Regions from separate parts of the Bradyrhizobium sp. UNPF46 genome, predicted to be linked through region 2. Evidence: riboswitches for the same ligand, from Rfam matches in the RefSeq annotation. Region 2 holds a riboswitch; the other holds the start of a gene.
The links. A riboswitch is a leader RNA that binds a small molecule or an ion and turns the genes downstream of it on or off. The one in region 2 is predicted to bind cobalamin.

Region 1 (9,478 bases), on a different contig from region 2:
CAGGCCGATGCGGGTCACGATCGCGGCGGTGAAGGCGCCCTCGCCGCCGAGGAACGGCGTCGCGGCGAGCAGCGCGAGCTCGTAAACGCCATAGGCGACGACGAGCGCGATCGCCAGCATCAGCGGCGTGCGGCCCTGCGGCAGTCGGCCGAGCGCCAGCGACGCCGCCGCGGTCGCCAGCAATGAAGCCGCGCCGATGACGAAGCCCCAGGCGATGGTGTTGGCGTCGACGGGATAATGCAGCACGCCAAAGCCGATGGTCTGGTTCACGAGCCAGGCGCCGGTGACGACGAGCAGTGCCGGGCGGAGCCGCAGCATCGCTGCGGCCACCACGGCGAAGGCCGCAAACGGCGTGGCGCAGGCGAACGCGAAGCTCGCGAGCACGCACGATGCCGTCAGCAGCGCAAAGCCGAACATCGGCGCAAGGCGCGGCGCGACCGGATGAAGGCGGAAACGGTCGTCGTCAGACCGCAGGATGCTGAGCGCCATGAGTGATCTCCTTGTTTTCGAGTTCTAATCCATTTGCGGGGTTGTGACAGCCCCTGCGGCGTCAGAACGTGGCGCCGGCCTTGAGCAGATAGGTGCGGCCGGGCAGCGGATAGGCGCTGAAGCGGCCGTCGGTGAAGGTGCTTGCGATGGCGTAGTCGTAATAGAGCGCGTTCAGCACATTGTTGACGCTGAGGGACCAGAAGTAGCGCTCAACCTGGCCGCTGAGCTTGAGGTCGATCGTGCCGTTGGCGGGGATCGGCTTCTGGGTCCCGGCCTGGTCGTTGTCCATGCGCCGCTCGCTCCAGAAGCGCGCGGTGGCATCGAGCACCAGATAATTCTGCCAGATATTCCAGGTGACGCCGGCGCTCGCCGTGTAACGCGACACCAGCGGCACGTCGTTGCCGGCCCAGATGCCTTCACGGAACACCGCGCGTGTATAGGCCACGCCCGAGCGCAGCAGCAGGGCATCGTTGACGCGATAGGACAGACTGGTCTCCGAGCCGTAGCGCCGGGTCGGATCGAGATTGGTGTTGTAGAACAGGACCGGATTGAAATGGACCTCGTTGGTGAGGTCCATCAGATAGAGACTGCTCTGCAGTTGCAGCCCGCCGCCCTTGAGGCGCAGACCGCCCTCGATATCCTGGGAGCTCTGGGTCTTGAGCTGGAAGGTTTGCGGGATCGATGCGAAGGTCAGGGGATCGAAGGACGGTCCCGACGACAGGCGCTCGTCGACGTCGGGCGTGCGGAAGGCGCGCGCGGCGCGGCCGAACAGCGAGACCACGTCATTGAGGCGATGCTCGGCGCCGAGATGCAGCGCGTATTGGGTCTCGCTGCTGGTCAGCGGCAGCGCGCCGATGTCGGCGTTGAACGGCGCGGCCAGGTTGAAATTATCGCGTGCGGCAAGGCTGACGTTCTGCACCCGTGCGCCATAGGAGATATCGGTCGTCGGCGCCACGCCCAATGCGTGCTGGAAATAGCCCGCGACCGTCTGCTGCCTGAGGTCGTAATTGTGCCAGGCGGCGAGCCCCTTCCCGGCGCCGCGGTTCTGCTCAAAGCTCGCATCGTAATAGTCGATGCCGGTCAGGAGCTGCGAGGGCATGCCGAGCAAGAGGCTCTTCACGCTGAGCCGCGGCGTGATCGACCATGTCGTCAGATGGGAATCGACATAGGTCGAGGTGAAGAAGGCCGGGACCGGCATCGGGCTGGAGAAGAACGCGCTCTGCTGCTTCTTGTCACGCACGCCGCCGTCGACGATGAGGTCGACGCCGTTGACCAGGGTCTTGGTGAAGCCCGCCGTCGCGCCATAACCCTGCTGGTTGGCATAGTTGAACGGCGTGCTGGTGCCTCGCCGATTGCTCGTGAGCTCGTCGAGGCCGATGGAGGGATCGACGGTGCGGCCGCCCGGCAGTCGCAGTTCCTGATTGTCGCCGGTGACGGTGAGAAACGCAGTCAAGCCTGATGTGGTGTAGTTGAGATTGCCGACGGCATTTTTCTGGGAATAGCGATTGTTGTCGCGATAGCCGTCGGTGCTGACGGCATTGCCGTAGAACGAGGTCGACCACGGACCGGAATTGAGTGAGGTCGAGACGTTGCCGAGCCTGGTGTTGAACGAGCCGAAGCCGGCTTCGATGCGCGCGGTCACGGGCGGCCCGCCGACGCCGTTCCTGGTGACGATGTTGATCACGCCGCCGACCGCGTTGTCGCCGTAGAGCACCGCGCCGGAATTACCGCGCGTGATCTCGATCCGCTCGATGGAATTGAGCGGGATGGTGGAGAGGTCCACCTGCGCCATGTCGACGTCGTTCAGCCGCCGGCCGTTGACCAGCACCAGCGTATTGGCGGTGGCAAAAGCGCCGAAGCCGCGCAAATCCACGCTGGTCTTGGCGCCGATTGGGCCGCCATAGAACGTGGTGATCTGGGCTCCCGGCGTCTGCGCCGCGATGATCTCGGCAAGCGTCTGCGACGGCGAATGCGCGATATCGGCGGCCGTGATGACGGTCGTGGCGGCGCCGACGATGCCGCCATCGCCGGCGCCAGAATCGGATCCGGACGAGCCGGCACCACGCCCTGCCGGCGCGACAGTCGCGGCTTCCCGCGGCCGCGCCGCATCGCCATTTCCGGTCGCCCTGGCCCGCGTGCGGTTCTGATCCGCCGGCTGCTTCACCTCGATCGGCGGCAGCTGCTCGGCAAGGGCCTGCTGGGCGAAGGCGGCAGACAGATCGAGCGAATGGAGGGAGACGGACGCGAACAGGCCAGCGCTGAGGCGCCAGGCGGCAGAGATGGGACGGGACACAGTTGAAACCTCGGTATGACGTCAGTGGCACGTCACAGCGAACGAGGTTCCACGGCAGAGCGATGGATTGCTCCGGTGAAGCCAATGTCTGTACTCCCCGACCGACATCGTCGCGTGTGACCACGGCTGACGGCAGGTCTCCTGGCTCGCGGGTCGTGACCTCTACGTCGCCTTCCCAGGACCGAGATTCCCAGTGGCATGAGACGAAAGATTCACCGCTTACAGTTGCGGGGGCAGCCGTGGCGTTGAGACAGATCCCGGCGTTGGGACGTCCCGCACCACATTCCCTTTTGATCTCCGTGAGGAGAACCGTCACCGGCCATTTACGTATCGTTCCGCCGGAGAGTCAATCGACGGCCTGCCGTTGTCACCCCCGCCGGCCGACATCGCCGTACCGGCCGATGGTTCATGAGAGCGGGGCCGGGTCAGGTCCGCCCCCGCAAACGTTGCGCCTGGGCCCAGGCGGCAGCGACGTCGCGTGGCGGAACGTCGACGCGCTTGATGGGGGTCAGTTCGCCGGAGGCCGAGACGATCGCGGTCTCCTCGCGGCGGCACCGCGTGCAGACGAAGCGGACCTCATGTGGGGACGCCGACCAGCTCGACCGCTTCACATTGGCCGCCATCGGCCAGGTATCGCAATGCGAGCACGACACCAGAAATCGACCGGGATCGAGCATACCCATTTCCATCGGACTCCGCGTCCTGCCGTGTCCCTCAATGATTAACCCACGTGAATCGTTCCGGTGCCCGAGCACCGCCGGTTCCGTCCCGGGAGCAGCCGCTGCCTGCGAGTGCGCTCAGCGCGCGCCCTTGAGGGTACAGGAGGTGGTGCAAGTGACCGTCGTGCCATGATCGCAGGATTTGCAGGCGCTGACGCACTGGTTCATGTCGCGGGGATTGTAGCTGTAGTTCCGCAACGGGCAGACCGGCGTGGTCGAGCCCGTGATGTCCTGCTCCTGGTCGCAGGCGGCCGTCATGAGCGCGAATATGATCACGGCAACGAGGCGCATGGGATTGCCCTGTCAGACTTGGCAATGACACTCGCGAGACGCGCTGCATTGCAGCGAACCCCGGCCTTCCCACCACGGGCATCGCCGATCAGCGACGCCTGAGTGCCATCAGGATGCGCGCCAGATGTTAAGAACGGATTGCAGCCGGCCTCAGGCCGCAGCCCTGGTCGCGATTGCCTGCCGCATGTCCACCGCCAGCTGACGGTACTGCTCCGAAAGCTTCAGATAGAACTCGCGCTTGGTGCTGTCGGTGGCGAGCTTGGCGATCAGCTCGCATTCGGCCGTGAGTGTCTCGAACCGTTCCAGCCTGTCCTGAAGTTCTGGCATCGGCGTGTCCCCATCAAACGCCTCAAGGACATCCAACCTAAGCCCGCGGAATAGGTCACGGCGAACATCGTTATCGAGTAGAATCAATTTTTCCGATGCGGCCGCCTATTTGCTGTCGAGCCGCCAGGCGCCGTCCCATCCCTCGTCCGGCGGGCTCGCCTCGAACTGCGCGATGCGGCCGAGCATGGTGCGCGAGGGGCCATCGCCGGGGACGGCTTCGAGCGCCGCGTTGAAGCCGGCGCGCGCCGCATCGAAGCGCCGGATACGATAGGCGGCGAGCGCTTCGGCATAATGCGCGCGCAAGCCGGCTTGCGCATCGGTCAGTGCGCCCGCCCGCGCCATCACCTCGAAGATCGGCTGCGGCGCGCTCTGGCCCGCGACGGCCAGACGATCGATCTCGCGCAGCTCGAGCCGCGATCCGATCGCCTCGGCCGTTGCCTGCGAGACCAGGATGCGGGTGCCGTAGACCTTGTTGGCGGCCTCCAGCCGCGAGGCCAGGTTCACGGCATCGCCCATCACGGTGAAGCTCATCATCAGCTCGGAGCCGATGCTGCCGGTCAGGACCTCGCCGGTGGCGATGCCGATCCGCAAATCGCACGGCGCGGGCATGGCGCGGATGCCAAGCAGGTCGGGCAGCTGCCTCTGCAGCGCCGGCACCTGGTCGGCCATCTCGATGGCGGCGACGCCGGCCAAGAGCGCCTGCTCGTCCTCCTCGACGAAGGGCGGGCCCCAATAGGACATGATGGCGTCGCCGATATACTTGTCGATGACGCCGCGATTGCTCCTGACGGGCGCGGACATCACCGTGAAATAATGGTTCATCACCTTGACGAGGCCGCGCGGCGTCATGCCCTCGCTCATCGAGGTGAAACCGCTCATATCGCAGAACATGATGGTCATGACCCGGCGCTCGCCGTCGATGGCGACCTCCGGCCGGTCGATCAGCCCCTGCACCACCTTGGGATCGATGTAGCGGCCGAAGGTCTCGCGGATGCGCTCATTGTGCCTGAGCTGCTCGGTCATGCGGTTGAAGGCTGCGGCGAGCTCGCCGATCTCGTCCTGGGTGGAGACGGTGATGGTCTTGTCGAAGCGGCCCGCCTCCACCTCGCGGGTGCCGGCGAGCAGCAGCCGCACCGGGCGCGTGATACCGCTGGACACCATGAGCGCAAACACAAAGCCGACGATCGCCGCGAGCAACGTCACGACGCCCGACACGACGATCGCCTGATGCTGGCGGCTGATCACCTGCGACGTCGAGAAGAACACCTGCGTCAGCATGTCGGCGCGGATCGCATCGACCTTGCGGTTGAACGCGTCGCGCAGACCGTCGAGCTGTTCCAGCGTGCCGCGGGCCGCGGCCATGTCCTTGGCCTCGACCTGCTTGAGCAGTTTTGCATTGCCCTCGTCCAGATTGCGCCGCAGCTCGGTGACGGCGTTCTCGATGCGGACGTCGATCCGCCCCAGCGCGGCATTGTCCGAATACGTCCTGGGATCGTCGATGATCGCGTTGATGAGCTTGCGCGCGGCCTCGGCCTCCTCCTCGAACTTGCGGTCCGATTGTTCGAAGGCGCGAAGGCGCGCCGTATAGGCCTCATCGTCCGAAGGGGCCTCCATTCTGGTCATGACCATCCGCCGCAGCGCCAGCGCGCGCTCCAGCGATTGGATGTTGGCGCGGGCCAGATGGCTGTAGGCCGGGATGTAGCGGTTGGTCAGCTCGTCGAGCAGGACGCCGACCTGGCTGGACATCACCATCGACAGGATCGAGGTGACCAGCATCAGGACGATCAATCCGAGGGCGATGCCGACGATCTTGCGCCGGATCGACTGGTTGAAAAGCGGCATTGGTGCGGGGCAAAGGCCAGAAGGATGGAGCGATGGAACTCCATACACCGGATCCGACCAGGGGAACACGCGCAATTGGGGTCCGCTGACGCCCGGAACCGACCCGGCCGTCGTGCAGGGCCGGATCGTTAACGAAGGTTAAAGGGACTGCCCTTTGCGCCAGTCCCGAAGTTCCCGCGTCGCATCTGTATTTTGCCGCATTGTTGCGACAGCGTGAGGAATGCGGGACGATGCCGTGGCATCGTCTTCGATGCCTTTGATTCTCAAGCCGCATGTCGTCGCGGACCTTGGTTTGTAGTGGTTTCGCAGGGGGACCATGGAATGAACCAGTGCCTACGCTCGCTCGCGTGTGTCGTTGCCGTGGCCGCGTTGGCCCTCATTCCCACCGAGCTGGCAGCGAAGAGCAGTCACAAATCGTCCGCGCCGAAGAAGTCGCATGAGGCGAAAGCCGGCAAGCAGCGTCATGCCAACGCCGGCAAGGCGCGGCATGTCAAGCAAGCAAATGGCAAGCATGCCGAGGCCAAGCGCAAGTCGAAGACGCAAGACGAGGCGCCCGCAGACAAGCCGGCAGCGCCGGCGCTCACCGGCGACCTTGCCGCGCTGAAGGACGCGATCGATCTCGCGCGCAAGGGCAAGACCGAGGACGCCAGCGCCGCGCGCGACCGCATTGCCGATCCCGCTGGCCAGAAGCTCGCCGACTGGTTCATGCTGCGCCACTCCGAGAGCACGGCGAATTTCAAGCGCTACGCCGCCTTCCTCGCCGCCAATCCGGACTGGCCGAGCCGAACCCTGCTCCGCCGCCGCGCCGAGGCGCGGCTGTGGCAGGAGAAGAGCGACGCTGCCACCGTGCACAAATTCACCATGGACCGCCCGATCAGCGCCAAGGGCAAGTTCGCGCTCGCCCGTGTGCTGCTGACCGAAGGCGATGCCGACCGAGCCGCGCGCCTCGTGCGCGAGGCCTGGCGCACGGACGAATTGTCCGAGCGCAGCGAGGAGGATTCCTACGAGGCGTTCCGCGATCTCTTGACCGCAGACGATCATCGCGCCCGCATGGACAAGCGGCTCGGCGCCAAGGACTACGCGGCTGCGCGGCGCGCCGCAAAGCGGCTCGGCGAGGACGAGCTTGCGATCGTCAAGGCCTGCGCCGCCGTGACTGGCAAAGCCAACAAGGCCAAGGACTATCTCGACGACGTCTCGACGGAAGCCCGCCGCGATCTCGGTTATGTGCTGTGCCGCGCCCAATGGCACCTGCAGAAGGACCGCATCGACGACGCCGCCGAGGTGATCCTGGCCGCCGCACCCGACACCATGGCGGCGCAGGATACCGACGCCTGGTGGCGCGAGCGCCGCCTGCTCGCGCGCAAGCTGCTCGACCAGGGCAAGTCCAGAACCGCCTATGACGTGGTGCGCACCGCCGCGGTGCCCGAGAAGGAAGTCTATCGCGTCGACTACCACTTCATGTGCGGCTGGATCGCGCTGCGCTTTCTTGGCGATCCCAAGGCGGCGATGGTGCACTTCGCCGCGATCGACGAAGGCTCGGCCAATCCGCTCGCGCTGTCGCGCGCCCATTATTGGCGCGGCCGTGCGGCCGAGGCCATGGGCGCCATGGCCGATGCGCGCATGAGCTACAGGGCCGCGGCGCGCTATCCGACTGCCTATTACGGCCAGCTGGCGCGTGCCAAGCTCGGTCTCGACCGGATCGAGCTGCGTCCGCCCTCGCCCGTGCTGGCCGCAGTCGACACGTCGCCCGCCGACGAGCGCGTGCGCGCCGCCGAGATGCTCTACGGCATCGGCGAGCGCGACATGGTGTTCTATTACGCCGAGGATTTCGCCAAGGAGAGCACCGACGTCACGGCGCTCGAAGCGCTCGGCGAGCTTGCCGGGCAGCGCAACGACGCGCGCGTGATGCTGGAGGTCGGCAAGACCGCGCTGGCGCGCGGGCTCGCGCTCGACCATTACGCCTTCCCGACCATCGGCATCCCCGAGCACAAGCAGGTCGCGCCCGCGATCGAGACCAGCGTGATCTATTCGGTGGCACGCACCGAGAGCTCGTTCGACCAGCGCGACAAGTCGCCCGCGAACGCGGTCGGCCTGATGCAGGTAACGCCGGAAGCCGGCCGCGACACCGCCAAACGCTTCGGCTTGACTTATGACTGGGACAAGATGGTCTCCGATCCCGTCTACAACACGCAGATGGGCGCGGCCGAGCTCAGTGCGCTGCTGTCGGAATATCGGGGCAACCAGATCATGACCTTCGCCGGCTACAATGCCGGCCGCGGCCGCGTGCGCGAATGGGTGCAGGCGCGCGGCGATCCACGCGACCCCAATGTCGATCCGGTCGACTGGGTCGAGCGCATCCCGCTGTCGGAGACGCGCAACTACGTCCAGCGCGTGATGGAGAACGTGCTGGTCTACCGCGCGCGGTTCGAAGGCAGCGGCATGGTCGCCGGCAAGACCGACGAGCGCGTGGTGACGAAGGACGCCAGCGCCAAGGCAACGCCGGTGGGATTGACTGGGGCCGGCGACTGATCGTCGGGCCCTGAGGCTCCAGGCCGTCAGCCCGGGACCACCAGGCCGCTCATGGGGCGGACTGTCACACCCGCGCGCGGCGTTGCAGAGTCATCTTGACGCAACTCCCCAAATTATTCAATTTTGGCGATCGTTATTTTTTTGTTGCATTTTTTGGGTGTATCGATGGATTGTACGCGCGTTTCGGTGCCGCTCGATCGTATTTCCCGCAATCTCGTCCGCCTGGCGACGCTAGCCGGAATTGCCCTGATCGCCATAGGAGGTTTGCCGGCCAAGGCGCAGAACCAGGAAGCCTGCACCCAGCTGGAAGCCAAATTGGATGTGATCAAAGCGGCGGACCGGGAGATTGCCGAGGCCGATGGCATCATTGACGCGGCCGGGAAGTCGGAGACTGAAAAGACTGCGGCCAAGGAGCAGAAGGAGGCCGCAAGCAAGATCAAGGCGGCCGCCTCGAAATCCAATCCGTTGCAGTACGAGCTGAACAGGCTCTCGACTTTACCGGCCGAGCTGCGCGTCGAGAGCAGCAGCAACAGTCTGCCCGGCGGAGGGCAGGCCTGGTTCAACATCGTCGGTGCGCCCTTCAGCGACGAACGTGCGAATGTGTGCGTCCGGCTCTATCAACGAACCTCGCCGCAGCCGCGATCGGCGGCTCCTCCCCAACCGGCGCAGCAGAAACCACCCGCGCAGCAGACAGAACCGGCACAGTCGGAGAACTTCACGCAGGTCTCGATCGCGCAATCCTATCGCTTCGTCGATGCGACAGATAAGAACACGCCGAAATATCGCATCATATTCAATGTGGAGGCTCCGGGTTCGCCCCAACTGCAGTCAACAGACCGGGACTACCTGCTGGTCGCGTTCTTCGCGGCCGCCAAACCTGCCGATAGCAAGCTGCTAACCTACTTCACCACGAAGTCTGTGACGCACAAAATGCCGGCTGTCATCGCGGCGCTGCTGTTCGTTAGCATCATCTATATCGGGCTGGCCT
Region 2 (9,478 bases):
GGCCGCGCAGGGCCGGCTCGTCACGCGTCGACCCGTCGCGGACGAGATCGAAACCGGCGTGCGTCGCAACCAGCGTGACCGCGGCCGCGCCGGAATGGGCGCAGCCCTTGCCGCAGCCGGAGACGTGCAGGCGTGCGTCGGCGGCGATGCTCGGCGCGAGCGCCGCGGCCAGCGCGCGCGTATCGGCATGGGCCTCGCGGCAGCGCGGCGCACCGCTGCAGGCGATGACGCGCAGCGCGGGATCGAACGGCTCGGTGATGAGACCTGCACCGCTCGGCATCTCGCGCTTGCCCTCGCTCAGCACCATTCGCCACGGCGTCATGCGCAGCGCGTGGCCGCAACCGGCGAATTGACCGAGCGTCGTGTGCAGCAACTGCCCGAACGCGACGCCGACCATCGCGCCTTGCGGGTAATGCCCGGGGCGCGAGGCGGCCATCACGGGCGCAGGCTCGGTCTCGCCGCGCAGCGATTGAGGCAATGCGGCGCCGGAGGCGATGTGGGCGGCCATGCGCCCTCGCCCGCCCTTCGCGCCGCCGGAGACCAGGAACCAGCTTGCGAGCGCCAGCGCCGTGCTGACCGCCTCGCCGCGTGCGACCGAGCGGCCGAGCATTGCGCCATCGGCTCTCACCAGGAGACCGCCCGCGCGATCGCGCTCGATGCGGATGTCGGCGGAATCGCCGGCGAGCACCCGCGACCGCCCGTCATCGATGGCGAAGCCGAACTTGGTGGGAAGCGCGAGGCCGCACTCGGCAAGCGCCTCCTCCAGCCCGGCGGCCAGCGATTGTGTCTCGTCGCCGCCGCTCCAGAACGGCATCACCAGAATATTCCGCCTGGCTTCGATCTCGGCGTCGGGGTCGAGCAGTGCCAGTCGCGCAAGGCCGTCGAGCAGCGGCCGATGGCTTTGTTCGCTGACGCCCCGGATCTGGAGATTGGCGCGGCTCGTCACATCGATCAGGCCATTGCCGTGTTGCCCGGCGAGTTCGGCAAGCCCGGTGATTTGCTGGACTTCGAGCCGTCCCCCGAACGGGCGCACGCGCACCACGAGACCGTCGCCCGACTGCATCGGGCGCAGCGCGCCGGGACACCAGCCCTTGACCGAAGCCGCGCTCATGAGGCCTCCCGCAGCGCCGCGGCGATCGAATTGCGGCGCGTCTGCCACAGTGCCGCATCATGCAGGCGCGCAAAACAGGTTTCCATCGCGGCAAGCGCTGACGGATTCTCGCGCGCCATGAAGGCGCGGACGTCGTCATTGCCGAGCGTCGCGTCGTAGTAGAGATCGAACAGATGCGGCGGCACGGCGCCGGCGAGATGCGCGAAGGCCGCCATGTGCTCCAGCGTCGAGGTGATCTCGGCGGCGCCGCGAAAACCATGCCGCATCATGCCGGCGATCCAGGTCGGGTTGGTCGCACGTGCGCGGACGACACGGGAAATTTCCTCGGTCAGCGTGCGTGCATTCGGCTGCTCGGGGCGCGTCGTATCGAGGTGATAGAGCGCAGGCCCCGCCGCGCCGAGATGCGCTGCAGCCGCCGCAACGCCGGCTTCATGCGCGGCATAATCGGCAGCGAGCAGCAGGTCGGTTTCCGGCAGATCCTGGACGTGGACAAAGCCGTCGGCGGCCGCGAGGCGCTGCTCGATGCCGGCGCGATCCGGCTTGATCTCGCCATCGGCCGAGAACGCCCAGGACGACGCCGACAGCCAGGCTTCGCCCGCGGCCTCGCGCGTCTCCGGCGTGAAGGCATCGGGGATCGCCGACAGGCCGACGCCGTATTGTCCGGGACGCGGCGCGAACACGCGCGAGGCGCGGTGGCGATAGGGATTCTCCTCGCCCTCATCGTCGCGCGACGCAAGCGCTTCGGATGCCGCCTCGAACAATTGCGCAAGACCCGCGAAGACGTCGCGAAACAGGCCCGACACCCGCAGCGTGACGTCGATGCGGGGCCGGCCGAGCTCAGCCGGCGCGATGATGTCGTAGCCGGTGACGCGGCCGGAGGCATGATCCCAGCGCGGCGCAAGGCCGGCCAGATGCAGCGCCATTGCAAACTCTTCGCCCGCGGTGCGCATCGTCGCCGAGCCCCAGAGGTCGACCACGAGACCTTTCGGCCAGTCGCCATGATCCTGCAAATGACGGCGCAGCAGCTCTTCGGCGAGTTTTATCCCTTGCGCATGCGCTGACGGCGTCGGCACCGCGCGCGGGTCGACGGCAAAGAGATTGCGGCCCGTCGGCAGCACGTCCTGACGGCCGCGATAGGGCGAGCCGGATGGGCCCGGTGCAACGCGCCGGCCTGCAAGCGCGGCGCGCAGGCCATCTCGCTCCGCTTCGCCACAGGCACCGCGGCCGAACACGTGCAGGCCGTCGCCGAACTGGCTTTCCTTGAGATCGCAGACGAAGCGATCAATCCGCGGAATCGCTTCGGCCGGCGCGGCCGAGGCATCGAGACCAAGATCGTCTTCGAGACCCGCCGCACGTGCTTCGTCGCGGATCGCGGCAATCAGGCGCTGGCGGCGCGCGGGATCGAGACCATCGGCGGTCGAATATTCGTCGAGCAGACGTTCGAGCCGGCGCAGGCCTTCCGGCACGGCCGATGCTGCGAGCGGCGGCGGCAGATGGCCGATGGTGATCGCACTGAGGCGGCGCTTGGCCTGCGCGGCCTCGCCGGGATCGTTGACGATGAAGGGATAGATGACGGGGAGATCGCCGATCAGAGCTTCCGGCCAGCAAGCCGAGGACAGCGCCACGGATTTGCCGGGCAGCCATTCCAGCGTGCCATGCGCGCCCATGTGCACGACGGCATCGACGCGCTGCTGCCGAAGCCAGAGATGGAACGCGACGTAGGCATGGCGCGGCGTGCGGGCGAGATCGTGATAATCGGCATCGCGCGAGGTCGCATCGCCGCGCTCCGGCTGGACCGCGATGATCGAGTTGCCGCATTGAATCGCCGCGAAATGGAAGGCACCGTCGCGGCAGCCAGGATCATGTTCCGGCGCGCCCCAGGCTTGCGCGAGATCATCCTGCAAGGATTGGGGCAAACGCGAGAGCGCCGCGCGATAGTCGGCAACGCGCCAGGTCAAGCTCTGCTTCAGCAGCGTCTCGCCGAGCGCATGAACAGGCACTATTTCGAAGCCGGCCGGCCCGAGATCGGACACCAGCGCCTCGACCGACGCCAGCGCATCGAGACCGACCGCATGCGCGATCTGATGCGGACGCCCCGGATAGTTCGAGAGCACGATCGCCAGCCGCTTCTCCGCAACCGGCTTCTCCGCAAGGCGCCACCAGGCCGCGACACGCGCGGCGACGGCTTTCACCCGCTCCCCATCCGGCTGGTGCGCCAGATGCGAGAACTGCAGATCGGGGTCGCGCATCGCCGCCGATTTGAAACTCACCACGCCCGCGAACAGGCGGCCGTCGACCTCGGGCAGCACCACATGCATCGCGAGGTCGCCGGGCGACAGGCCGCGCAGCGAGTCCGCCCAGTCCTCGCGCCGCGCCGTGGAGAGCGCGACCTGGAACACCGGGCATGGCGCGGCATCGAACGGCGTCGTGCCGTCGTCACCGACCGCGGAGAACGCCGTTGCGTTGACGATCGCCGCTGGAGGATTTTGCGCCAGATGCGCCCGCATCCAGTCCGCGACGCCCGCAGCCTTCAGCGAGGTGACGAAGGCGCCATAGGCGTCAAAGCCCTGCTCGCGCAGCGCCGCGATCAGCGCATCGACCGGGCCGGTGTCGGCGGCGGTGAGATAGGAACGATAGAAGGTCACCAGCGCGCGCGGCTTGCCGTCAGCGCCCATTGGCGCAGCAATGACGCCGCGCGCGGGATCGTAAAAGCCCATCTCGGGCACGCTCATCTCGCCGATGACAGGCCCGGCGTAGAGCCCCGAGGCCAGCGCGAGCTGCGCGATCGCGGCCTGCGCCGCGACCGGGCCGCCGGTGTCGCAAAGCACTTTCAGGCGCCGCAGCGTCGAGACCGGCAAGGTCGAGTACGCATCGAGCCGCGTGTCGTCGCGGCCGTCGGCCGGCAGCACGGCCAGCACGATGTTGCGGTCCTTCGCGAGCTGCTGAAGAGCCGCGAGGCCATAGGCCCAATAGGACTCTCCGCCGATCAGGCGCACCAGAATGCCGCGCGCCTGCGACAACGTGCGCTCGATATAGGTGTCGACCGACAGCGGATGACGCAATTCGGCAAGGTTCGCGAGCCGCAGCGTCGGCAGGCTATCGCGACCGCGGCGCCAGCCGGCTGCGAACGCAGCAAGGTCGGAATCCGAATACGAGAGCACCACGAGATCGGCCGGGTCCTGGCCGATGTCCCTTGGCGTCGCGGTCTCCTCGAGACCGCGGCTCTCGCGGAAGACGACGTGCATCAGATCCCAGATCCTGAAAGACCAAGTCCCACCCTGATCGCGGCCTCGTCGATATCACCGTGCTCGCCAATCACGACAAGCTTCGACTGCCTGAGCCCCGCGCCCCAGGGCTTGTCGAACTGGTGGCGCACGCGCTCGCCGACCGCCTGCAGCAGAAGTCGCATCGGCTTGCCCGCAACCGCGATGTAGCCTTTGGCACGCAGCACGTTCTGCTCGCGCGCCAGCTTCTGCACCGAGGCGACGAGCGCATCGACGTCGGTCACTTCAGGCAGATCGATCACGACGGAGGCGAAGTCGTCATGCTCATGCTCTTCTTCGCCGTCGTGATGCGAAGGGCGCGCGGCGAGATCGTTCTCGGCGGCGGCGCCGAGGCCGAGTATGACGCGCGCATCGATCGCGCCGTCGGTGACTGAAAGCATCGGCACGCGGCGCGGCATCTCGGCGGTGATCACGGCCCTGGCGGCTTCGAGGCCCGCGGCGCCGGCAAGATCGGCCTTGGTCAGCAGCACGATGTCGGCGCAGGCGATCTGGTCCTCGAACACTTCCGACAGCGGCGTCTCGTGATCCAGACTCTCGTCCGCCGCGCGCTGCGCCTCGACGGCGTCGGGATCGGGCGCAAAGCGACCGGCGGCGACAGCCTCGGCATCAGCCAGCGCGATCACGCCGTCGACCGTGATGCGCGAGCGGATCTCCGGCCAGTCGAACGCCCTCAGCAGCGGCTTCGGCAGCGCCAGGCCCGAGGTCTCGATCAGGATGTGATCGGGCCGCACCGGCCGCGCCAGCAACAGCTCCATGGTCGGAATGAAATCGTCGGCGACGGTGCAGCAGATGCAGCCATTGGCAAGCTCGACGATGTTCTCTTCCGGGCAGTTGGCGTCGGCGCAGGATTTCAGGATCTGGCCGTCGACGCCTTCGCTGCCGAACTCGTTGACGAGCACGGCGAGTTTCTTGCCGTTGGGGTTGGCGAGCAGGTGCTGGATCAGCGTCGTCTTGCCCGAGCCGAGGAAACCGGTGACCACCGTGACCGGAACTTTTGCAAGCGAGCTCATTCGGCGGCCTCCGGCAACACGGCAATGGGGGGAATGCGAGCAAGGGATTGCTTGCGGAAGATTTCCGGACGGCTGCGCCAGGGCACGAGGCCATCGGGTGCGGCGGCGTAGGCTGCGGCGCCCGCGACCACGTCCTGCGCATTCGCATCCGAGAGACGGCCATAGACATAGGACCAGCGGCCGGGCGCGCTCAGCGCGACCGAGCAGCCCTGGCTGCAGGCCGACAGGCATTCGACGGGAACCACTTTGACGCCGTCAGGCACGCCGGCTTCGAGGATCGCACCGTGCAGGCGCTTGCCGGGCGTGGTCTCGCCCTCGCCGAGCGTCTGGCCGGCACGGCACGTGATGCAGACATGAAGTGTGACGGTCATCGCCTCTTCCAGATATCAGCGGGAGGCGATGAGGCACACGGACCATTCGTCGGAAGGCCCGTTTCCCCGTCGCGGAACACCCCGTCCGCCGGTCCAAAACTCGTCGCGCTGGCAGGTCTCCCGGCTTGCGGAGCAGGGTTTCCCCTTCGATCCCCGCCTTCCCGATTCCCTGAGGGAATCAGTGGCTTCGGGCATCTCTCCGGTCACGGTCGCGGGGGCGGCTGCATTTTGGAGCCAAATCTTGCCGATTCGGACCCTATCGCATTCCCTCTTCGCCTGTCATAGGACAGGAACCAACGCCGGGCCACCATTTGCCGGTGGCCGCCTCTTGTCAAGCCGAAGGACCGGGATCGATGACGCCTGAACCGGATACAAAAACAGCCGAGGATACCGACATCAGGCACGCCACGAAAATGGCGAAGAAGAAGGCCGCCCGCGACAAGATCATGGCGACCAAGAGCGGCGAGAAAGGCCTCATCATCGTCCACACCGGGGCCGGCAAGGGCAAGTCGTCCTCCGCCTTCGGCATGATCGTGCGCTGCGTCGCGCATGGCTTTCCCTGTGCGGTCGTGCAGTTCATCAAGGGCGCCTGGGATACCGGCGAGCGGCGCCTGCTCACCGGCCATTTCGGCGAGCTCTGCCAGTTCCACGCCATGGGCGAAGGCTTCACCTGGGAGACGCAGGACCGCGCCCGCGACATCGCCGCCGCGCGCGCCGGCTGGGAGAAGGCCAAGGAGCTGATCCTCGATGCCAACCTGCGCATGGTCGTGCTCGACGAGATCAACATCGCGCTGCGCTACGACTATCTCGACATCGCCGAAGTGGTCGAGTTCCTGACGACACAGAAGCCCGAGATGACCCATGTCGTGCTCACCGGGCGCAACGCTAAGGACGAGCTGATCGAGATCGCCGATCTCGTCACCGAGATGACGCTGGTGAAACATCCGTTCCGCTCCGGCATCAAGGCGCAGGCCGGCGTCGAGTTCTGAAGCCAGATGGCACGCGCGCTGATGATCCAGGGGGCAGGCTCGGACGTGGGCAAGTCGCTCATCGTCGCCGGACTTGCGCGCGCCTTCACGCGGCGGGACTTGCGCGTGCTCCCGTTCAAGCCGCAGAACATGTCGAACAACGCGGCCGTCACCGTCGATGGCGGCGAGATCGGCCGCGCCCAGGCGCTGCAGGCGCTCGCCGCCGGCGTCGAGCCGCACACCGACATGAACCCGGTGCTTCTGAAGCCCGAGACCGATGTCGGTGCGCAGGTGATCGTCCACGGAAAGCGCATCGCCACCGCGCGGGCACGTGACTATGCGGCGATGAAACCTTCGCTGATGGGCGCGGTGCTGGAGAGCTTTGAACGGCTGAAGGCGCGATCTGATCTGGTGCTGGTCGAAGGCGCCGGCAGCCCGGCCGAGGTCAATTTGCGCAAGTCCGACATCGCCAATATGGGCTTTGCACGCAAGGCCGACGTGCCGGTGGTGCTGGTCGGCGACATCGACCGCGGCGGCGTCATCGCCCAGCTCGTCGGCATTAAGGCGGTGATCGACCCCGATGATGCCGCGATGATCCACGGCTTTGTCATCAACAAGTTTCGCGGCGATCCCACGCTGTTCGACGACGGCTACAGGCTGATCGAGCAGAAGACGTCGTGGCGCGGCTTCGGCGTGCTGCCCTGGTTCGCGCGCGCCGGCGAGCTGCCGGCCGAGGACGCGCTGGGCCTGAGCGACGCGCGCAAGCCCGGACAGTGCAAGATCGCCTGCCTCGCGCTGTCGCGCATCGCCAATTTCGACGATCTCGATCCGCTCAAGCTCGAACCGGGCATCGATCTCGTGATGGTGCGACCAGGCGAAGCCATTCCGGGCGATGTCAGGCTCGTCATCATCCCCGGCTCGAAATCCACCCGCGGCGACCTCGCCTTCCTGCGCGCGCAGGGCTGGGACATCGATCTGCTCGCGCATCACCGCAGGGGCGGCCATGTGCTCGGCCTCTGCGGCGGCTATCAGATGCTCGGGCGCAGCGTCGCCGACCCAGAGGGAATCGAAGGTCCCGCGGGCGACACGCCGGGCCTCGGACTGCTGGATGTCGAGACGGTGATGAGCCCGCAGAAGACGCTGACGCGCGTCGCGGCTGTGCATGCCGCCACGAACCAGCCGATCGAGGCGTACGAAATCCACATCGGCCGCACCGACGGCCCGGATCGCATCCGCCCGTTCGCGACGCTGAACGGCGAGCCCGAAGGCGCGATGTCGCGCGACGGCCGTGTGCAGGGCAGCTATCTGCACGGCCTGTTCACCTCGGATGATTTCCGCAAGGCGTATCTCGCCAAGCTCGACATTCCCGCAGGCGACGAGCCCTATCACGCCAGGGTCGAGAGCGCGCTCGAGGCGCTGGCCGATCACATCGAAAAGCATCTCGACGTCGAGGGACTGCTTGCGCTAGCGCGCTAGCACCTCGGCAAGGCGCATCCATTCGGCCTCGCTGCCGGGAAGCCCGAGCCGAAGCCATGTCGGCTTTTGTGCGAAGACGCGCGACCAGATGTGGCCACGCGCCAGTTTCTCCTGCACAGCAAGCGCATCCGGCGTCCCGTAGAGACGAAACAGCGCGGTGCCGCCGAGGAGCCGCCAGCCCTGCGCTTGGGCCATTTCGTCGAGCCGGACACAGTCGCGCGCAAGCCGCGCGGACGTGGCTTCGGCCCAGTCATCATCGCGCAAGGCGCGGCAGCCGATCGCGATGGCCGCGCCCGAGACCGGCCATGGACCCGACATTGCATCCAGCCTGTCGATGTCGGCAGCATGACCGATTGCGAATCCGAGGCGCAGGCCAGCCAGTCCGTAAAACTTTCCGAAGGATCGCAGGACCAGCAGTCCCGGCCGATCCGCTTCAGATGCGAGTGACAGTTGCGGAACCGTATCGGCAAAGCTCTCGTCGATCACGAAGCGTCCGACGCGCGGCAGCAGGGCGAGCAGATCCTTTGGCGAATGGCAGCGGCCGTCGGGATTGTTGGGATTGACGATGATGGCGAGGTCCGCGCCTTCAAGCGCACCGAGCTCTCCGACCTCCTGCACCTCCCAGCCCGCGGCCGACAGCACGCCGGCGTATTCGTTATAGGTCGGCGCAATAATGCGCGCACGGCCCGGCGGCGCGAGGTGTGGCAGCAACTGAATGGCGGCCTGTGCGCCGCCGAGCGCGACGAGCGGCGCGCGCGTGCGATAGGCATGCTGCGCGGCCCGGTGCAGCCCCTCGATCTCGGCGCGCGAGGGCAGCGCGCTCCATGCGCGCGCGCTCACCTCGCCGACGGGATAAGGCAGCCGGTTGATCCCGGTCGACAGGTCGATCCAGTCTTCCGCCCGCCCGCCAAAATGCTGCTGGGCCAGATCGAGATTTCCGCCGTGCTCGCGCATGCCCCGTTCTTTCACGCGAAAGCCAGGATCGCAAGCACGCCGGCGAGCAACAGCATGGCACGGCGATAGACCGCCAATCCCTCGCCAATGTCGGCCGCGTGCGGATCGCGCGCGCCCTCGTTCAGCCAGGGCTCGTTCGTGATGCTGCCGTGATAGATCCGGGGACCGCTGAGCCGTACGCCGAGCGCACCGGCCATCGCCGCCTCCGGCCACCCGGCATTGGGCGAGCGATGACGGCGCGCATCGCGCGTCATGCAAGCCAGCGTCTCGGATCGTCGCGGCGCCAGCAGCACGAACAGAAAGC

Region 1: it holds a riboswitch for cobalamin, as region 2 does, so the genes downstream of both, UNPF46_RS36520 (TonB-dependent receptor) here and UNPF46_RS05290 (DUF1636 family protein) in region 2, are expected to answer to the same signal.

Annotation. Positions count from the first base shown of each region.
Region 1 is NZ_LFJB01000125.1:20,791-30,268, reverse strand. It holds gene UNPF46_RS36525 (hypothetical protein) at 1-489, opposite strand, end outside; gene UNPF46_RS36520 (TonB-dependent receptor) at 551-2,782, opposite strand; cobalamin riboswitch at 2,897-3,111, opposite strand; gene UNPF46_RS36515 (hypothetical protein) at 3,208-3,471, opposite strand; gene UNPF46_RS36510 (hypothetical protein) at 3,580-3,792, opposite strand; gene UNPF46_RS38090 (hypothetical protein) at 3,943-4,119, opposite strand; gene UNPF46_RS36505 (adenylate/guanylate cyclase domain-containing protein) at 4,225-5,961, opposite strand; gene UNPF46_RS36500 (lytic transglycosylase domain-containing protein) at 6,283-8,490, shown strand; gene UNPF46_RS36495 (hypothetical protein) at 8,614-9,478, shown strand, end outside.
Region 2 is NZ_LFJB01000009.1:84,212-93,689, reverse strand. It holds gene cobG (precorrin-3B synthase) at 1-1,111, opposite strand, end outside; gene cobN (cobaltochelatase subunit CobN) at 1,108-4,356, opposite strand; gene cobW (cobalamin biosynthesis protein CobW) at 4,356-5,405, opposite strand; gene UNPF46_RS05290 (DUF1636 family protein) at 5,402-5,776, opposite strand; cobalamin riboswitch at 5,870-6,089, opposite strand; gene cobO (cob(I)yrinic acid a,c-diamide adenosyltransferase) at 6,130-6,765, shown strand; gene UNPF46_RS05280 (cobyric acid synthase) at 6,772-8,220, shown strand; gene cobD (threonine-phosphate decarboxylase CobD) at 8,209-9,174, opposite strand; gene cbiB (adenosylcobinamide-phosphate synthase CbiB) at 9,186-9,478, opposite strand, start outside.